DNA from 2 places in the Megasphaera sp. UBA4233 genome. Region 1 is predicted to be linked to the other one. Evidence: a T-box and tRNA genes for the amino acid it is inferred to sense, from the RefSeq annotation. Region 1 holds a T-box; the other holds one or more tRNA genes.
The links. A T-box is a leader RNA that pairs with one kind of tRNA and senses whether it is charged. The one in region 1 lies ahead of thrS (threonine--tRNA ligase), so its partner is inferred to be a tRNA-Thr.
Positions count from the first base shown of each region.

Region 2: it encodes a tRNA-Thr, which carries the amino acid that the T-box ahead of thrS (threonine--tRNA ligase) is inferred to sense. The anticodon was not compared.

Region 1 covers NZ_DGXL01000027.1:34,411-42,697, forward strand. Annotated here, with positions in the region: gene leuS (leucine--tRNA ligase) at 1-1,671, shown strand, start outside; gene B2U90_RS10040 (NUDIX hydrolase) at 1,726-2,337, shown strand; gene B2U90_RS10045 (acyl-CoA dehydrogenase) at 2,778-3,929, shown strand; gene B2U90_RS10050 (electron transfer flavoprotein subunit beta/FixA family protein) at 4,000-4,815, shown strand; gene B2U90_RS10055 (electron transfer flavoprotein subunit alpha/FixB family protein) at 4,837-5,844, shown strand; T-box leader at 6,026-6,242, shown strand; gene thrS (threonine--tRNA ligase) at 6,281-8,188, shown strand.
Region 2 covers NZ_DGXL01000021.1:67,214-75,500, forward strand. Annotated here, with positions in the region: gene B2U90_RS07205 (dihydrolipoyl dehydrogenase family protein) at 1-1,451, shown strand, start outside; gene B2U90_RS07210 (ferredoxin) at 1,629-1,814, opposite strand; tRNA gene B2U90_RS07215 (tRNA-Thr) at 2,038-2,113, shown strand; gene B2U90_RS07220 (S-layer homology domain-containing protein) at 2,340-4,709, opposite strand; gene B2U90_RS07225 (transketolase) at 5,503-6,321, shown strand; gene B2U90_RS07230 (transketolase family protein) at 6,321-7,244, shown strand; gene B2U90_RS07235 (GNAT family N-acetyltransferase) at 7,326-7,748, opposite strand; gene murI (glutamate racemase) at 7,973-8,287, shown strand, end outside.

The DNA.
Region 1 (8,287 bases):
GGTAAGCCCAATGAAGCCGAACTGCGCGCCTTCATCGAAAAGATGCGCAATCAGAGCGATATTGAACGTACGTCCGATGACGCCGAAAAGGTTGGCATGTTCACCGGTGCCTATGCCATCAACCCGCTCAACCAGGCCAAGGTGCCTATCTGGATTGCCAACTATGTCCTCGTCGATTATGGTACCGGCGCCGTCATGGGCGTTGCCGGCCACGATCAGCGTGACTTTGAATTCTGCAAGAAATACAATATTCCCATCAAATATGTCATCCAGGATCCGGAAGGCAAGATCGACTACGAACACGATGACATCACCGAAGCCTACACGGGCGAAGGCTACCTCATCAATTCCGGTGAATTCAACGGCCTGTCCATTAAAGAAGGGCAGAAAGCCATTACGAAATGGCTCGTCGATCACGACTATGGTCACGCGACGGTCAACTTCCGTCTCCGCGACTGGCTGATTTCCCGTCAGCGTTACTGGGGTGCTCCGATTCCGGTCGTCTACTGCGAAAAATGCGGCGAACAGCTCGTACCGGAAGACCAGCTCCCGGTCGAACTGCCGGAAGACGTCAAATTTACGGCGGGCGCTACGTCTCCTCTGGAAACGAGCGAAAAATTCCTCCACACGACCTGCCCGAAATGCGGTGGCCCGGCTATCCGCGAAACGGACACGATGGATACCTTCCTGTGCTCGTCGTGGTATCATTTGCGCTATACCGATCCGCGCAACACGGAAATGCCTTTCGATCCGAAGAAAGCCAATTACTGGATGAATGTAGATCAGTACATCGGTGGCATTGAACACGCCATCCTCCATCTGATCTACGCCCGCTTCTTCATGAAAGTCCTGTACGATGCCGGCTATGTTGATAAAGTCGAACCGTACGAACGCCTGCTCACCCAGGGGATGGTACTCCTCGATGGCAGCAAGATGAGTAAATCCAAAGGTAACGTCGTATCGCCGGAAGAAATTGTATCGAAATACGGTGCCGATACGGCCCGCCTGTTCATCCTCTTCGCCGCTCCGCCCGAACGGGATCTGCCCTGGTCGGATACGGGCGTAGAAGGCTCGTACCGCTTCCTGAACCGTGTATGGCGCATCGTCTTCCAGTACATGGATCTGGCGAAAGCCGGCGACGACAGCAGCCGTCCGTACACGGAAGCAGAAAAAGCACTGCGTCTCGTCGAATACACGTCCATCCGCAAAGTAACGGTCGATGTCAAAGGGGCCGATGACCACTATGCACTGAATACGGCGGTCAGCTCCATCATGGAATACGTCAACGCCATGTACAACTACGTGGACAAGAATACGTCCATCCGCAAGGATGTGGCCGTAGAAGTCGTAGAAAATCTGCTCAAGATTCTGGCACCGTTTACACCTCATATCACAGCGGAATTGTGGCAGAAAGTCGGCTTTGAAGGCGATGTCCACAAACAGGATTGGCCGAAAGTCGATGAAAGCGCCCTTCAGGTCGATGAAATCGAACTGCCAATCCAGGTCAACGGCAAAGTACGTGACCGCATCACCGTTCCTGTCGAAATGGGGAAAGACGAACTGAAGGAACTGGCTCTCGCCCGTCCTCACGTCAAGACCTTTACCGATGGCAAGCAGGTTGTCAAATTCATTGTCGTACCGAAGAAAATCATCAATATCGTCGTAAAATAATATAGGAAAAGGGGTGCCGCCGGGCATCCCTTTTTTTGCAGAAGGAGCCGTGTCATGAAAGATAAACTCACTCCCAACCGGACGGTGCATCACCTTACGTCCCTGAATAATACGCCCTGTGCTGTCATCCTGCCAATTCTCACCATTGGCGGGGAAGAACACATACTCTTTGAAGTCCGGAGCAGCAAACTGGCCTGGCAGCCGCGGGATATCTGTTTTCCCGGCGGCCGTATAGAAAAAAGCGATGCCAGCGCCCTCGATGCGGCCATACGGGAAACGATGGAGGAACTGGGGGTATGCCGCGGCGATATAGACATATTGGGCCCCCTAGATTATATTGAATCCATGGCGGGCGTCACTGTCTGGCCTTTTGCGGCCCGGATTCATACGCAGGATTTCACTTTGAGCCGCGGAGAAATAGCGGAAATATTTACGGCCCCCATTTCCTACCTTCGCTCGGTCCGGCCAGAGGAAAAGCATATGGAAATCGCCACCCGTCCCGGAGCTGATTTCCCGGAAGACGTCTTGTACAACAGCTTTCGCGGTGACCGCAGCTGGAAGCGGCGCAAAACATATTCCGTTTATATTTATCGGTATCAGAAGTGGCCCATATGGGGCATTACAGCTCATATCCTGCGACATTTCCTGTCCCTGTACGAGGCATGAGAGGAAAGAGAATAAAGGAAGATGATGCCACATGTATTTGTATCGGCAGGACCACTAGTCTGGTACGGCTATACGTTTTTGTACGGATATACAATATAGCTATATATGGCCTTTAAAAATGTTACTTTATAATTCAAACGTGTATTCATAAATCATTTATAAATATTTTGTAAACTATCGTTTGCAATGATAACTATTCAATCATGAAAAAAAGGAATAAATGCATTGTATAAATAGCGCCTTTTTCTATTGATTAAATACGTGAAAAGTTGTACAATGCAAGTGTAAGAGCTTGCAGGTCGGATACGTTTGCCTTGTTGCAAGCGACGTTCCGTATAGATAGTGTAAAATTTTTGTATTTATGCAGTATCAATGGCAGGAAAGAAGACCTTTTAGTTTTTACGTATACGTAATAGATGTTTAAGGAGAGTGGGAACAGTATGGATTTTAAATTGAATGATCTGCAGAAAGACATCGTTAAAACCGTCCATGATTATTGTGAAAAGAAAATAAAACCGGATATCGGCGAACGCGATCACGCAGGTGATTTTGGCGAAGAACATGTAAAAGCTCTGATGCAGGACATGGGTATTGCCGGTATTTACTATCCTGAAGAATACGGTGGAATGGGCAATGACGGCGGCGATGTACTGACGTATATCCTCTGCGTGGAAGAAATTGCCAAATATGATGCCGGTATGGCAGCAACCGTTTCCGCTTCCATTTCCCTCGGTACCAACCCCATCTGGCAGTATGGTACGGAAGAACAGAAGAAAAAATATCTCGAACCGCTCGTAACGGGTGAAAAACTCGGTGCGTTCTGCCTGACCGAACCGGGTGCCGGCACCGACGCTGCTATGCAGCAGACGACGGCTGTCAAGGATGGCGATCATTACATCCTTAACGGCAACAAGATTTTCATCACCAACGGCGGCAAGGCTGATACGTACATCGTATTTGCCATGACGGATAAATCCAAAGGCACGAAAGGCATTTCCGCCTTTATCGTTGAAAAAGGCTGGGAAGGCTTCACCTTTGGCAAGAAAGAAGACAAACTGGGCATTCATACGTCCCAGACTATGGAACTCATCTTCCAGGATGTCAAAGTTCCGGCAGAAAACCTGCTCGGTGAAGAAGGAAAAGGCTTCATCATCGCTATGCAGACCCTCGACGGCGGCCGTATCGGCATCGCTGCCCAGGCTCTCGGCATCGCTGAATCTGCCCTTGACGACGCTGTCGCCTATTCGAAAGAACGTGTACAGTTCGGTCGTCCGCTCTGCAAATTCCAGAACGTTTCCTTCAAACTGGCTGATATGAAGATGAAGATCGAAGCAGCCCGTCTCCTGGTTTACAAAGCAGCCGAAGCCAAACAGGCCGGCGGCCGCTTCTCTCTGGAAGCTGCCATTGCCAAGAGAATGGCTTCCGATATCGCTATGGAAGTTACGACAGAAGCTGTCCAGATCTTTGGCGGCTATGGCTACACCGAAGATTACCCCGTTGCCCGTCATATGCGCGACGCCAAGATTACGCAGATCTATGAAGGCACCAACGAAGTACAGCTCATGGTTACATCGGGCTTCCTGCTCAAATAACCTATCCTTGTTTATGAGGCAGCCATTAGCGCTGTTGACATAAAAATTATTTTTAGGAGGCAACAGAAATATGGAAATATTGGTATGTGTCAAACAGGTTCCGGACACAGCAGAAGTAAAAATTGATCCCGTAAAACATACCGTCATTCGTGCCGGTGTACCGAACATCTTCAATCCGTTCGACCAGAACGCTTTGGAAGCTGCTCTTCAGTTAAAAGATAACCAGGGCGCAAAGGTAACTTTGCTCTCCATGGGGCCCCCGCAGGCTAAAGACGTTCTCCGTGAAGGTCTGGCTATGGGCGCTGATGAAGCATACCTCCTCACAGACCGCAAAGTCGGCGGTTCCGATACGCTGGCTACAGGTTATTGCCTGGCTCAGGCTGTTAAAAAAGTAGCTGAACTCAAAGGCATCGAACAGTTCGATATCATTCTTTGCGGCAAACAGGCTATTGATGGTGATACGGCACAGGTAGGCCCGCAGATCGCCTGCGAACTCGGCATCCCGCAGATTACCTATGCAGCAGCTATCGAAGTAAACGAAGAAGCTAAATGCGTAAAAGTAAAACAGCAGAACGAAGAAGGCTACATCATTACGGAAGCTAACTTCCCTGTCCTGATTACGGCTGTTAAAGAATTGAACGAACCGCGCTTCCCGACCATCCGTGGCACGATGAAAGCAAAACGTCGCGAAATTCCTGAACTCTCCGCTGATGACGTTAAAGCTGACGAAACCAAAATCGGCCTGAACGGCTCCCCGACGAAAGTTCGTAAGATTTTCACACCGCCTCAGAGAACACAGGGCCTCATCATTCCTGTTGAAGATGACAACGACCAGGCAGCTGTTGATACCTTGATGGAAAAACTGACTGCTCAGAAAATCATTTAATTCTAAGGAGGAAAAGTGAAAATGGATTTAGCAGAATACAAAGGCATTTATGTCATTGCTGAACAATTCGAAGGCAAATTGCGCAACGTATCTTTCGAACTGTTGGGTCAGGCCCGCGTTTTGGCTGACACCATCGGTGACGAAGTTGGCGCTATCTTGATTGGTAAAGATGTAAAACCGCTGGCACAGGAACTGATTGCCCACGGTGCACATAAAGTATATGTATATGACGATCCGAAACTGGAAAACTACAACACGACGGCATATGCAAAAGTCATTTGCGATTTCTTCCATGAAGAAAAACCGAATGTATTCCTCGTAGGCGCTACGAACATCGGCCGTGACCTCGGCCCCCGTATTGCCAACTCCCTCCAGACCGGCCTTACGGCTGACTGCACGGGCCTGGCTGTTGACGACGACGGCAAGACCATCGTTTGGACTCGTCCGGCTCTCGGCGGCAACATCATGGCTGAAATCATTTGCCCGGACAACCGCCCGCAGATGGGTACCGTTCGCCCGAACGTATTCAAAAAACCGGAAGCTGATCCTAATGCCAAAGGTGAAGTTATCGAAAAGACTGCTAACCTCAGCGACGCTGATTTCATGACCAAATTCGTTGAACTCATCAAAATGGGCGGCGAAGGCATCAAAATCGAAGAAGCTGACGTTATCGTATCCGGCGGCCGTGGCATGAATGGTCCTGAACCGTTCACTGGCATGCTGAAAGACCTCGCTGACGTTCTCGGCGGTGCTGTAGGCGCTTCCCGTGCTGCTGTTGACGCTGGCTGGATCGATGCTCTCCATCAGGTAGGCCAGACAGGTAAAACGGTAGGTCCGAAAATCTACATTGCCTGCGGTATTTCCGGTGCTATCCAGCATCTCGCTGGCATGAGTGGTTCTGACTGCGTTATCGCCATCAACAAAGATGAAGATGCTCCTATCTTCAAAGTTTGCGATTATGGTATCGTAGGCGACGCATTCAAGATCGTTCCGCTCCTGACTGCTGCTATCAAAAAAATCAAAGGCTAATAGCTGAGATAGGTAAAGGACTGTAGCATGAAAGCAAAGGCTGTCATGCACAGTCCTTTTTCTGTCTGAGGCAATAACATCAAACCCCAAACATCAAACCCCAAACTTCAAACTTCAAACCCTATTCCCCCTTGACAAGCGGCAAAGGCGGTCGTATAATTTACGCATACCTAGTGATAAGAAAACAGTTTTGACAAGGACATGACTGGTTGTTCGTTTTATACCAGAGAAGGGTACGGTGGTGAGAGTACCCCATAAGACACGACTTTGTTACCGCCTTGGAACTGGCATCCGGAATAGAGTATGGATGTCCGGTCGCACCGTTACCGCGTTCGAGTACAGCAGGTATTGTCTGCTGAACTAGGGTGGAACCACGTGAGTAAGCTCTCGTCCCTTGAGGACGGGAGCTTTTGTATTACAAAGGAGGATGTTTTTTATGGCAGAATTAATTTTGAAAGATGGTAGCAAGAAAGTATTTGCCGATGGCATTTCTCTTGCCGAAGCCGTCAAACAGCTTAGCAACAGCCTGGCAAAAAAAGTATTAGTCGCAAAGGTAAATGGAGAAGTAACAGACCTGCGTGAACCGATTACCGACGGTTCGACTGTTGAATTCCTCACCTTTGACGATCAGGCTGGCAAAGATACCCTTCGCCATACAGCATCCCATGTCATGGCCCAGGCTATCCAGCATCTCTTCCCGGGCGTAAAATTCGCTATTGGCCCGTCCATTGAAAACGGCTTTTACTATGACCTCGATACAGAACACCGCTTCACACAGGAAGATTTCCCGGCAATCGAAGCCGAAATGGCCAAGATCGTCAAAGAAAACTTGCCTCTTACGAAAGAAGTCGTATCCCGTGAAGATGCGCTGAAACTCTTTAAAGAAGCCGGTCAGGATTATAAAGTAGAACTGATCCAGGACCTGCCGGAAGACGCTGAAATTTCCCTCTACCGCCAGGGCGATTTCGTCGATCTCTGTGCCGGCCCCCATACAGCTTCTACGGGCGCTGTTAAAGCCTTCAAGCTGCAGACCGTTGCCGGTGCCTACTGGCGCGGTGACGAACACAACAAGATGCTCCAGCGTATTTACGGTACGGCTTTTGAAAAGAAATCTGACCTCGATGATTACCTCCACATGCTGGAAGAAGCCGAAAAGCGTGATCATCGTAAACTGGGCAAACAGCTCGACTTGTTCAGCTTCCACGAAGAAGGCCCGGGCTTCCCGTTCTTCCACGCCAAAGGCATGGTCCTTCGCAAGACACTGCTCAAACTCTGGTACGAACTCCATGATGAAGCCGAATACGACGAAATCAGTACGCCGACCATCCTGAGCCGTCATCTCTGGGAACAGTCTGGTCACTGGGATCATTACCGGGAAAACATGTATTTCACCACTATTGATGATGAACCGTACGCCATCAAACCGATGAACTGCCCGGGTGGCATCCTCGTCTACAAGAGCAACGTCCACAGCTACCGTGATTTCCCCATGCGGATGGCTGAACTGGGCCTCGTCCATCGTCACGAACTCCACGGTGCCCTCCACGGCCTGTTCCGCGTCCGCTGCTTCACGCAGGATGATGCCCACATCTTCATGCTGCCGAGCCAGATGAAACAGGAAATTTCCGGCGTCATGGATCTCATTGATAAAGCTTACAAGATTTTTGGCCTCGATTATCACGTAGAACTGTCCACCCGTCCGGAAGATTCCATGGGCTCTGATGAAATCTGGGATCTGGCTACGAAGACGCTGCGTGAAGTCATCGAAGAAAAAGGCGTTCCCTTCCAGATTAACGAAGGTGACGGCGCATTCTACGGCCCGAAACTGGACTTCCATGTCAAAGACTCCATCGGCCGTACCTGGCAGTGCGGTACTATCCAGCTGGATATGCTCATGCCGGAACGGTTCGACATGACTTACATCGGCGAAGATGGCCAGAAACATCGTCCGGTCATGGTTCACCGTACCGTCTTCGGTTCAGTCGAACGTTTCCTGGGCATCCTCATTGAAAACTACAACGGTGCCTTCCCCGTATGGCTGGCTCCGGTACAGGTCAAATTACTGCCCATTTCGGACAAACATCTGGCCTATGCCAAGGAACTGCGCAAGAAATTCAAGAAGATGGGTATCCGCGTAGAAGTAGACGAAAGCAATGAAAAAATTGGCTACAAGATCCGCAAGGCCCAGATGGAAAAAGTTCCCTACATGGCTGTCATCGGCGATAAGGAAATGGAAAACAATACCCTCTCCATCCGCGACCGCGCCAAAGGTGATATCGGTGCACAGCCGGTAGACGACTTCATTGCCCATGTACAGGAATTAACGGCAACCCGTAAAGGCTGATCGATACAACGGCATAGGATAGACAAAAACAGGATCCGCTCCACGCGGGTCCTGTTTTTTCGATTATCAGGCAGAGCACGGACCATCTTCGGATAGGTG
Region 2 (8,287 bases), on a different contig from region 1:
CTATACGACAGCATAAACAAGTTGCTATCATCGAGCGGGGCCGTTTCGGCGGTACCTGCCTGAACCGGGGCTGCATCCCGACAAAAGTCATGGTGACAGCAGCCAATCTGCTCTGTGAAATACGGGAAGGAGCCCGTATCGGTGTCACAGCGGAAAACGCCACGCTGGACTGGGATACGCTGGCCCGGAGGCTGTGGCAGAAAATAGACGAAAGTCCGGCCATTCAGGCGTATTATGACCAATTCCCCAACGTCGATACCTATAACGGCACGGCCTCGTTTACCGGCAAAAAGACGATTGCCGTGACAAAAGCCGACGGTACAGCAGAAGAACTGGAAGGCCGGCAGATTTTTATCGGTACTGGTGGCCGGACGAATATCCCCGTACTCCCCGGTCTGGAAGAATGCGGTTACATTACGTCAGAAACATTCTTTGGTCCCAAATTCCCGGGAAAACCGTATAAGAGCCTGATTGTCATCGGCGGCGGCCCCATAGGCTGTGAATTTTCTCATGTCTTTGAAGCGGCCGGCACCCAGGTCACCATCGTCCAGCACAACGTCCGCCTTCTGCCAAAAGAAGAGCCAGAAATCTCAGCGTTCATGCTGCGCCAGTTCCAGAACCGTCATATCGATGTCCGCCTGAACCAGGACACGATATCCGTGCGGCGCGAAGGCGATGAAAAAGTCCTGACTATCCGCAACCGTACAGACGGGACGACGGCAGAAGTACGGGCCGAAGAAATCCTCGTGGCCCCCGGCATCCGCCCTATGACAGAACTGCTGCAGCTGGAACATACGGATGTCCGTCTCGACAGCCGCGGCTATATCGAGACCAATGAGTTTCTCGAAACCAGCGCAGATGGCATCTGGGCCCTGGGCGATGTCAATGGCAGGGCGCCATTCCGCCATAAAGCCAATTACGAAGCCGAAATCATAGCCCACAATCTCTTTTCCCATATGCCCCGCGAAAACTGGCGCTGGGCACAATACGATGCCGTACCGGCCGTAACCTATACCTATCCGGAAACGGCCCATACAGGACTTACGGAAGAAGGAGCCCGAAAGCAGGGATATGATGTGGAAACGGCAGTCAACCACTACTCTGCCTCAGCCAAAGGCTATGCACTGGGATACGAACCGGGAGCTTCTGATGACGGATTTATCAAACTCATCATCGACAAAATGAGCAAACAGATTCTTGGCGCCCACATCGTAGGCCACGAAGCGTCCATCCTCATCCAACCCTTTGTCAACCTTCTCATGTGCGGTACTCACACAGTACAACCTCTCCGCCCGGATATTGCCTCAGCCGACGCACAGTATCTGCGCGATCTCCCCCTTACGCGCACGCTGGATCCGCGCAGTGTCTATACCCTGAGTGAAACCATGACGCCCCACCCGTCCCTTTCAGAAGTTACCATGTGGACACGATACTACTACGAAAAAAAATAAGATTTTGTTTAAACCAAATAATCTATGACTTGTAGCGAAAGATAAAACAGAGGCTGCAACGAAACGAACTTTTAAAGCCATTTCATTGCAGCCTCTGCTTTGTATTACGGGAGTCTCACTTTATATCTGCACGATATCAGCACCCTGCCGATGCCGTACGCCCTGTGTATTTCTTTCTCAGGCTTCTTCGATGGCGCCTGCCGGGCAGTTGTTCATTGCGTCAATAGCGGATTCTTCAACTTCCGGTGCTACATCGTCAGGAATCGCTTCAGCCATACCGGAATCAGCCATGTGGAATACTTCCGGACAGGAACCTGCGCACATACCACAAGAGATACAAGAATCATTTACTTTGAATTTCATAAGTCATCGCTCCTTTCGCGATACATATATCATATGGAGGATTATCGTATTCCGGTTCATCACCGTTTCCTCTTTACACGTATAGTATAACCTGCGCTGCTTCGATTGTACGTTGTAAATATAACGAAGAAACAAATATATCGATTTTTTTCAATTTTTTACCTCTTGACAAAACGCCACGAAATGGATATACTAGTAAAGTACCGTTCAGGTACAATCATATGCCACTTTAGCTCAGCTGGTAGAGCATCTCATTCGTAATGAGAGGGTCGTTGGTTCGAATCCGATAAGTGGCTCCAAAGAAAGGGGCTGTAACAAAATGAGCAAAAAAGCTCATTTTGTTACAGCCCCTTATTTTTTTACAGGTCCGCCATCCAGGCACTTGCCCGACGTTTTTTAGAACCGGCAAGAGGCATAGGCAAAGCCTCTCGCTCTACCTATGCCTCTGGTTATTTATCCTGATCGACGGAATCATCAGACGTAATCACATCATCCCGACAGGCCGATATGGTCGTTGTCCTGTCACTATTTCTTTACGCGGACACGCTGTACGGTCGGCGTACCGTCTTTATCCTGATGTACCGTATCGATGCGGATATACGAAAGTTCATTGCTGAATTCGCGGGCCAGGCGGTTCATTTCCGGATCGGTATGGCCGAGTCCTTTTTCCATCAGACGGTAGACGATGGCTGCAAATTCGTAGCGGGTCATCACCTGATTGCCTTTAAAGAGTCCATCCGGGTAGCCTTCGATAATGCCATTGCCCGCCAGTTTCGTGACATATTCGTAAGCCCAGTGGTTATCGGCTACATCGGGGAAGAGCATGCTCTTATTGGAATCGATAGCCAGATGATGCATCGCTTTGAGCTCTGCAATTTCAGCTGCCTGTTCAGCCATAGCTTTACGCATATCGCGAATTTCTTTAGCCATGGCTACACGGGAGTTGGAAACATGGTTGCCGCGGCCGATTTTCAGGCTGACGCCGGCATTGATCATGTTTTCACCGCCACCGAAGCTGCCACCGACACTGAACATGGTGTCTTCATTAGGACGATAGTAGAGTCCGACAGCCGCTGCATTGGCATCACGATAGTTGCCATAACCAGCAGCGAAATCCCACTTGCTGTCCGGATCAAAGTCGAGCGGATGAAGTGCTGCCAAAGCTGCCGCACCTGCACCAACACGATTGATGCGGTTATCCAGTTTGTTCAGGGAATTTCCCAGCTGGGTAATGTTCTGCCGGTTTTCCTGTACCATCTGGTTGGTGGCGTAGAGCTGGCTGCCGTTGATGGCGTCCGTAGACGTCGCCGATACTTCACCCGGTGCCAGCTGGGTAATGGACTGATTGCTCATATCCAGGCCGTCTCCGTTCAACAGTGGCCCGCCCTGGGCGATTTGGACACTATCGACATTGATATCCCGTTCCAAATTGATATGGATAGTATCGACCTTGCCGCCATTAGCATCGGTAGTAGTGGTAGATGCCGTCCGGATATTGTCTCCGCCCAAAACGTTGATCGTACCTCCGTCATTGAGAGTAGCGGCATTGCCGTCTTCCGTGACAAAGGAAACGGGATTAGCCACATAGCCCACATGGAGTGGTCCGCCGTCATCGGTTTCCTTTTCCGGTTCCGCTACGGCACGAGCCAGCTGCAGCCCCGGTGCCTGTCTAGGCTGATTGGGAGATACTTCCCTTTGATCCGGGTTCTCTGGAAATTCCTCCGGATCAGACAGAATCTGGACTTCCCCATGGGTATTGCCCAAGCCATTCAGATTGGCTTTGATGGTATATTCCGATCCCTGTTTCTCCACGACGATGCCTTCCCCGGCATGAATGGAAATCCGGGCATCGCTCATGGCTTCCTTCAGCTGGGCCACGTTCACGGCGTCCGTATCTTCCGTCCCGGCTGCCAGGTTGATAATCTGCCGGGTCCGCTGGGGAATCAACCGGCCATTTTCATCCTGGGAAGGCCCGGCCCCGACGGAAACAGCACCCCAGGTGGACTGCCAGGCAGGAGAAACGTCCTGCATCTGGCCGTACACCGGATGGTATCCCTGCCAGCCCGCTTCCCGGTCGGCTACGGAACTCATGCCCAGCGCCACGGCTCCCGGGGCAGAAGAAATGCTCAGCAGGCCTATCGTCGTGCCGCCTTCTCCCGTAACCTGGCTGGCAGCGCCTACGGCTGTGCCCCGGAGGACGGCTCCACTGCCATAGCCCAAAGCCGTTGCGAAGTCATCGGTGGCTTTGCTGAAGCCACCCAAAGCTGTAGAAGCCAGTCCGGAAGATTCGGAATAGGCCCCTACGGCGGTGGAATGATCCCCGGCCGTTCCGGCTTTGCCCATGCCATTAGCCATGATGCCGATGCTGGTGCTGTCCTCTCCTTTGCTCTTGGCCTGCTGTCCCAGGGCCACGGCCCCTTTGGCAGTGGCTTCAGAATAACTGCCCACCGCTGTCGTATACATACCCTTAGCATGACTCTGTTCGCCAATAGCGATGGCATTCGTTCCAGTGGCTTCCCCCTGGGACCCGGTACCAATGGCAATAGCGTCCAAACCGGTAGCTTTCGAGCCATTTCCTACAGCCAGTGCCCGTTCACCGTCAGCTACGGCATCGTTGCCCAGAGCCGTAGCCCCCATAGTTCCTTCAGCATGGGCCCCAGCCCCGATAGCCAGAGAGTCCTTCCCTACCGCACCGTCATTATTGTAATTTTTGTCGCGGTTACCATTCTCAGGGTTAACACTGAAATAATGGATGCCGTCCTGGACGGGATCCGGAGTCTGCCCAGCATCAGCGGCCCAGGCAGCACCGCCCCAGAAAGCCGTCATGCTACACAGGGCCAATACAGCCAATGTCAGTTTGGCATGGGATGTTTTACAATGATGACGTCTCTTCATAATGTACGCCTCCTTTATTCTTAAACTATATTTTTTAGCTGTCTTTTTGTTTTCATTATATCAAAAGCAAAAAGGAAACACACTGTAATTTGTTACAGTATATTCATGTGTATTTTGCAATTACAAAAGCGTTTTAGACGGTTGTATAAACTTTTATGAATCTGTCATGACAGATGATATGATTTAATGGTTTGTCTGTCATGACAGCCAAAAAGCTCCTGCATTTGTTGGAAAAATTCTGATTCTATGACCTATACCTGTAATTTATTACAGTGTATTTATTCTTTGTATTTAGTAAGATGATAATAAGGATAGAATACGTACGGATTTCTGAGATTTCAAGTCCATATTCCTGTTGATGATGCTGCCCTTCGGGGTCATAATCAGCACGTTCCCAGGGGCGATGAATCGAAAGATGATCTACAGCCGGAAGGAGGAAGAGGAGCAGCAGCTATATCCTCTTCGGAGAGGAACGGGATGATCTGATGGCCGTCTGGGAAGGCGTGCGGAATCAGTCCCCGGCCCAGGGACTGGAACAGTTGAATAGGCGGAAACTCCCGCAGGAACCGGCAAGAAACGGTAACGCCAGACAAACACAAACTCCCTTTCAAGCAGACAGGAAATACGAACATCCTGAACTGCCTGAAAGGGAGTTTTTTAGAGTGTAATATCACCATCACACAAACTATTCGCGTTAACAAAAGAAACAAACTATCTTCCACCCTTTACGCCTATGGCAAAAAGTACTATGCTGTACATATAGGTGATACTATTGTTGACTGGAGATGATTCTATGACAAATGAAGAACTCGCACGGCGGTCTACGGCTGTGCGTGAATATGTCGTCAAGATGCTGGCTGCTGCCGGCGCAGGCCATCCCGGCGGCTCTCTTTCCATTGTGGAAATCCTGCAGGTGTTGTATGGGGAATATATGCATGTGCGGCCCGGAGAACCTCACTGGCCCGGCCGTGACCGGCTCATCCTGTCCAAAGGCCATGCTGCACCGGCTCTCTATGCGACGCTCATGATGCACGGTTTCTTTCCCGAAGACGAATTGTGGAATCTCCGGAAATGTGGAGCCATGCTCCAGGGCGTGCCCGATATGAACCGCACGCCGGGCATTGATATGTCTACCGGCTCACTGGGTCAGGGCCTGTCCGCCGGCAACGGCATGGCTCTGGGAGCCCGTCTTGACCACGCAGACTGGCGCACGTACGTCATCTGCGGCGACGGGGAAATCGAAGAAGGCATCATCTGGGAAGCGGCCATGACCAGTGCCCATTTTAAGCTGGACAACCTGACGCTCATCATCGACCACAATAAATTGCAGCTCAGCGGTGCGTCGGAAGAGGTCATGAATATCATGCCTATTGCCGATAAATTCCGCGATTTCCACTGGCATACGATTACTATCAACGGTCATAACTTTGACGAAATCCGGGCAGCCCTGAAAGAAGCGGAAGAAACGAAAGGCATGCCGACGGCCATCATCGCCGAAACCATCAAGGGCAAAGGCGTCGATTTCATGGAAAACAAGGCCGCCTGGCACAATAAAACACTCGATGCCGCCGAAACGAAAAAGGCACTGGAAGAATTGGAAGGTGAATCATAATGGCTATGTCTACACGGGACGCCTACGGTCATGTCCTGGAAACGGAAATCTATAAAAATCCCGATGTCGTCGTCGTTGATGCGGATATCGCCTCTTCGACGCGGTCAGAAAAATTTAAGAACAAGGCTCCGGAACGGTTCTTCAATGTCGGTATTTCCGAACAGGACCTGATGGGTACCGCCGCCGGTCTGGCTGCCGTCGGAAAAATCCCCCTGGCCGGATCGTATGCACTGTTTACCGAACGGGGACTGGAAATCACCCGCAATTCCATCTGCCTGCCCAATCTCAATGTAAAAATCATCGTCAGTCACGGCGGCCTGACCATCGGCAGTGACGGTGCCACCCATCAGGCCATCGAAGACATCGCTCTCATGCGCAGCCTGCCCAATCTTTCGGTCATCGTCCCATCGGACGGCTGGGAAACGGAAGAAGCCGTCAAGGCCGCCGTCGCCTATAAAGGCCCGGTATACATCCGCCTCGGCAAAGATACCGTCCCCGATATCCATCCGGCCGGAAGCACCTTCCAATGGGGCAAGGGACAGATTCTCCGGGACGGCATTGACGTGGCCCTCATAGGGACAGGGCGCATGACAGCAGCTGCTCTTGCCGCCGCCGATCAGCTGCGTCAGGAGGGATTGGAAGCCATGGTCATCAATATGCCGACCATCAAGCCTATTGATGCCGATCTCATCGAATATGCCGCCCGTAAGACCAGACACATGGTCACGGCAGAAGAAGGCACCGTACTCGGTGGTCTCGGTTCCGCCGTGGCAGAAACACTCGTCCGCCGCTATCCCGTCCGTCAGGAATTCATCGGCGTACAGGATACATTTGGTGAATCCGGTTCTTCTGAAGACCTGCTGAAAAAATACGGCCTCACCGCAGACGATATCGCCGCTGCCGCCCGGAAGGTACTGGCATAAATGTCTCAACCATTGTATAGCAACAAAAAAGCAGCAGATATGGGGAAACTCTCCCTGCATCTGCTGCTTCTTTTTTCGTATTTAAAATTCCCGGACAAATTTTGCGTGAGTTTGCTCCATCCCTTCGCGCATATAAAAGCGGTGGGCATGAACGCGGGCCTTATTGCTGGTCACCTCTATGAGAACGCACTGCCGCTTTACTGCTTCTTCTTCGGCCAGACGCACCATCTGGGCGCCGGTGCCCTGACTGCGCGCGTCTTCACTGACAAAAAATTCCACGATTTCCGCACAGTTTCCGCAGTGATGCAATTGCCTGTCAAACCGCAGATTCAATACGGCATACAGTTTCCCGTCCTTTTCTGCAACGAGGCAGTAATAATCATCATTTTCCATCTGTTCTGCATAAACCCGGGCAAACATGTCCCTGTCCAGTTCCCGCCGGACGAGCTGGCAGATGAGCTCATAAACGCCTTGAAGGTCGTGAATCGTACTTTTTCTAAACATGGTAGTACCTCTCTTTTTCTAAATATATGTGAACTGCCATTTATCATACGGCCTTCCTAGTTCCATTATATCAGGAAAAATCTTCCCACCGCCAGTTTTTACCTATGAAAATAAAGACTAGGATATGCGAAATTTGCAAGTAAAATTATTTCTCCCGGCCCCGGCCCGTGCTATAATATATACGCTGATACAGTATAATTTCCATGAAATCCGAGGTCTTTTATATGAAAATTGCTTTTTTCGACTCCGGCATCGGCGGGCTCAGCGTCCTCCATCATGCCATGAAAGTACTCCCTCATGAACAATTTATTTTTTTCGCCGATGAAGATAATGTACCCTATGGGACGAAGACGACGGAACAGGTATTCCAGTACGTCAGCGACGCCTTTTCTTTTCTCATGACCAAAGATGTCAAGGCTATCGTTGTCGCCTGCAATACCGCTACCAGCGTGGCCGTGCGGGAACTGCGCCACCAATACAAGATTCCCATCATCGGGATGGAACCGGCTGCCAAAAAAGCACTCGATATGGATACAGAG